DNA from 2 places in the Faecalibacterium taiwanense genome. Region 2 is predicted to be linked to the other one. Evidence: a T-box and tRNA genes for the amino acid it is inferred to sense, from the RefSeq annotation. Region 2 holds a T-box; the other holds one or more tRNA genes.
What was found. A T-box is a leader RNA that pairs with one kind of tRNA and senses whether it is charged. The one in region 2 lies ahead of metG (methionine--tRNA ligase), so its partner is inferred to be a tRNA-Met.
Positions count from the first base shown of each region.

Region 1: it has a tRNA-Met gene. The T-box ahead of metG (methionine--tRNA ligase) is inferred to sense a tRNA for this amino acid. The anticodon was not compared.

Region 1 is NZ_CP155552.1:2,447,319-2,449,516, reverse strand. It holds gene PXT33_RS12065 (DUF4349 domain-containing protein) at 1-758, shown strand, start outside; tRNA gene PXT33_RS12060 (tRNA-Met) at 845-921, shown strand; gene PXT33_RS12055 (hypothetical protein) at 1,091-1,939, shown strand; gene PXT33_RS12050 (EAL domain-containing protein) at 2,005-2,198, shown strand, end outside.
Region 2 is NZ_CP155552.1:2,213,686-2,215,883, reverse strand. It holds gene metG (methionine--tRNA ligase) at 1-1,449, opposite strand, end outside; T-box leader at 1,519-1,760, opposite strand; gene PXT33_RS10955 (Dabb family protein) at 1,806-2,108, opposite strand; gene PXT33_RS10950 (hypothetical protein) at 2,184-2,198, opposite strand, start outside.

The DNA.
Region 1 (2,198 bases), 230 kb from region 2:
ATTACAGTCTGAACACCATGGCGCTGGAAAGCGGCGCAGACAACGGCACCGCTGTTTATTCGGAGGACGACGCGGCAGCAGCGGCCCATAGCACCGACCACGCAAAGATCATCTACACCGCGAACCTCAGCCTGGAAAGCAAGGACTACGACGCAGCCCGCGCCGCGCTGGATGCTGCCCTTGCTGAAGCGGGCGGCTATCTGGAATCCAGCAGTGAATACTCGGATGCCGGTGACAGCCGCAGTGTCAGCCTGACCTACCGGGTGCCGCAGCAGAACTACGAGAACTTTCTTGCCGCCGTGGCCGAAGCAGGCAACGTGACCTACAAAAACCAGCAGGCCGACGACGTGACCGCCCAGTACATGGACGTGGAGACCCGGCTTGAGAATCTCAAGAACCAGCGAACCCGCCTGCAGCAGCTGCAGCAGCAGGCCGACAACCTCTCCGACCTGCTTGAGATCGAGTCCAGCCTGACGGATGTGCAGAGCCAGATCGAGAGCTGGCAGAGCCAGATGGACTGGTACAACGATCAGGTGGAAGAGTGCACCGTGTACGTGAGCCTGAGCGAGGTGAGCACCTACTCGCCGCCCAGCGAGGGCTTCGGCAGCCGCTTTGTCAGCGCCCTTTCCGCTGGCTGGCAGAACTTTGTGGGTGGCCTGCAGCAGGTCATCGTTGCCCTTGCCGGTGCATGGCCGGTGGTGGTGATCGCAGCCGCCGCCTGCGCAGGGTTCGTGGTTTGGAAAAAGAAGAAAAAATAAATCAAAAAAATACTTGACATCCGCCCGCCCTTGTGGTATTATACTTGAGCAGTCAGCGAGAACCGCTGAGAGCACAAAGTAAATATCGCGGGGTGGAGCAGTCTGGTAGCTCGTCGGGCTCATAACCCGAAGGTCGTTGGTTCAAATCCGGCCCCCGCAACCACCAAGCGTTCTGAGATCTCTCAGAACGCTTTTTTGTTGTCTGGATCCGATACGAAGAAGGGGCTGCTGCACATCGTTTTAGCCGAAAGTGCAGCAGCCCCTCTTACTGTATCAAAAATATACACCCACTCGCCGTTGAAATGGTAGCTGCCCACAAGGCCCGCACCGATGTGAACAACGTTTCTTCCATGGGCCGTGATGGCTCCGGCATCCGCATGATGATGTGGGCAGGCGCTACCATGGAGGCAGGCCCCCGTGCAGGTCAGGCAGCCGACATCAACAGCCGTCCGTCCTTCCCCTTCGGCGGTATCTGGCCCATCTTTGGCAACGACGGCAAGCGCTTCTTCAATGAGACCATCACCCGCCACGGCTCCGTGGGCTATCTGGACATGATGCCCGAAGGCCAGAAGATGCCCTACATCACCCATGGCTTCCTGCGGGCGGACAGCCGCAACAGCATGGGCTTTATCCTGCTGTACGGCAAAAAGAACGTCTCCCGCTACGGCTTCCGTCACTCGGTGCTGGAGGCCACACGCCGCCCGGTGTGCCATGTCATCCTGCAGCGCTGCGCGGGCAGGGATATGCTGGACGATGCCGCTGCCGAGGCCCAGCTGGCCGAGGCGGATGAACTGTTGACGGCTGTGGGCTTTGTGCAGTATCTGCCGCGGCGCTGGGCAAAGCCTGGCTGCGAGGATAAATTCTGGCAGGGCGCTGCTGCCGGCATGGATGTGCTGGCCTTTGGCCTTTGCGCCTGCACAAAGCTGGACGGCATGGAGACCACCAACACCGGTGACCTGAGCGTTTATCTTGCACACAGTGCGGATTATGAGCAGATCACTGTGTCCACCGTCCCGGCAAAAAAAACGAATAACAGCAGCAAAGCACAGCTTTTCCCAGTCAATGGGAAGGGCTGTGCTTTTTATTCCGATGGGTGGAAAGTTCTTCCGCTTTCTTGTGATCGTGAAGGTTTTTGCCGGATTTTGGTTACGCACCCGGAAAAAGATGGTATGATAAACTAGGTATAATCGGGTGATATGGTAGCCGGAACGTCCTGCTGCGTGAGCGCCCTCAGGGGAGAAAATCGATGAAAAAATATCTCAAAGCGGTCGTGTCCGGGCTGTGCGCCGCGGCGCTGGCCCTTGGCTGCGTGGGCTGCGGCAGCAGCGCCCGCAAGGTGATGGCCTACGAAGCCCTGATGCGCTCCGATATGGAAGCGCTGCGCTCACCCGCTACCATCATGAAGCTGGCGCAGGAGCAGGGCGCACTGTATGAAATCGA
Region 2 (2,198 bases):
GTCCAGAGCAGACGCGTCCAGACCCAGCTGTTCCATCATCTTGGGTGCGGTGGTGGGCAGGTATGCGTTCAGCAGGATGCCGCACACGCGCAGTGCCTCGCACAGGTGGTACAGCACGCTCTCCAGACGGGCCTTGTTGGCCTCGTCCTTGGCCAGCGCCCAGGGAGCGGTCTCGTCGATGTACTTGTTGGCGCGCTGGATGACCGCAAAGATCTCCATCAGGGCCTGCGGGATGGTCAGGTTGTCCATGTCGGCCGTGACCTTGGCGGTCAGCTCGTTGACCATGGTCTCCAGCTCGGTGTCAATGGCTTCGGTACCGGCCACATTGTGCACGGTGCCGCCGAAGTACTTCTCGCACATGGCGACGGTGCGGCTGAGCAGGTTGCCCAAATCGTTCGCCAGATCGCTGTTGATGCGGGTGATCAGGGCTTCGTTGGTGAACATGCCATCGTTGCCGAAGGGAATCTCACGCAGCAGGAAGTAGCGGATGGCATCCACGCCGTAGCGGTCGCACAGGATCACGGGGTCCACCACGTTGCCCACGGACTTGGACATCTTGCCGCCGTTCATCAGCAGCCAGCCGTGGCCGAACACCCGTTTGGGCAGGGGCAGATCCAGAGCCATCAGCATGGCGGGCCACAGAATGGTGTGGAAACGCAGGATCTCCTTGCCCACCATGTGCAGGTCGGCAGGCCAGAACTTGTCGTAGTCGTGATATTTTTCGTTGCCGTAGCCCAGCGCGGAGATATAGTTGCTCAGGGCATCCACCCACACATACATGGTGTGCTTGGGGTCGAAGGGCACGGGGATGCCCCACTTGACCGAGGTACGGGACACGCAGGTATCCTGCAGGCCCTGCTTGATGAAGGCGATCATCTCGTTCTTGCGGCTCTCGGGCTGGATGAACTGGGGGTTCTCCTCGTAGAGCTTCAGCAGGCGGTCGGCATACTTGCTGGTCTTGAAGAAGTAGGCTTCCTCGTGGGCGTCGTACACTTCGCGGCCGCAGTCGGGGCACTTGCCGTCCACCAGCTGGCTGTCGGTCCAGAAGCTCTCGCAGGGCTTGCAGTAGTGGCCGATGTACTCGCCCTTGTAGATGTCGCCCTGCTCATACAGCTTGGTGAAAATTTTCTGGCAGGACTCCATGTGGTAGTCGTCGGTGGTGCGGATGAAGCGGTCGTAGCTGACGTCCAGCAGCTTCCACAGATCCTTGACGGTGGCTACGATCTTGTCCACGTATTCCTTGGGGGTCACACCGGCGTCGGCGGCCTTGTCCTGGATCTTCTGGCCGTGCTCATCGGTACCGGTCAGGAACATGACGTCATAGCCCTGCATCCGCTTGAAGCGTGCCAGTGCGTCGCAGGCGACAGTGGTATAGCTGTGGCCGATGTGCAGCTTGTCGCTGGGGTAGTAGATGGGAGTGGTGATGTAGAATGTCTTGTGCTCACTCATAGGTTGATACTCTTCCTTTCCTGATTTGGCGGGGGACGAAAAAAGCCCTCATCCTGCCGGACTGAGCCGGACAAGGACGAGAGCCTGAAACTTTCGTGGTACCACCTTGCTTCGCCGCACCCTTGCGGGCGCAGCCTTTTGCCGGGCCAAAAAGCACGGCGCAGCGCGGTAACGGGCGCACCCGTCGCAGGCTCAATTTTCACCTGCGCAGCTCCGAGACCATCTTCGGCATCGCGCGGCCTGCCCGGTTCCATCCTTCGGGCTTTCTGTCAGGCGCAGACGGTGCGTACTCTTCTCTTCACAGCCAATTTACATTGTTATGTCTATAATACGCAAAAACGGTGGGTTTGTCAACATTAAATCTCGTAATCCAGACAGAACCGTGCCTTGGTGTAGGGCCGCACCTTGCTGTCGGCCACAGCCACATGGGCGGGATGGACGGAGTAGCCCTTGAGGGCCTCGGCGCTTTCAAAGGTGGTGTCCAGCATCAGGTCGGCGGTGGAAGAGGGGAGACCGTTGATGTTGACATGCACTTCCACAAGGCCCGGGACCTTGCCTGCCAGACCTTCCAGCCCTTCCTTGATGCCTGCCTTGACGGCGGCTTTTTCGGCGTCGGACAGTTCGTCCTTCAGCTGCCAAAGGATCACATGCTTGACCATAATAAAATACCTCCTGCGTTTTTTTCTCATTGTAACAGGGTGAGAAAAAATCCGCAAGAGGAAAACTGCAAAGTATTATTGGGGTGCGAA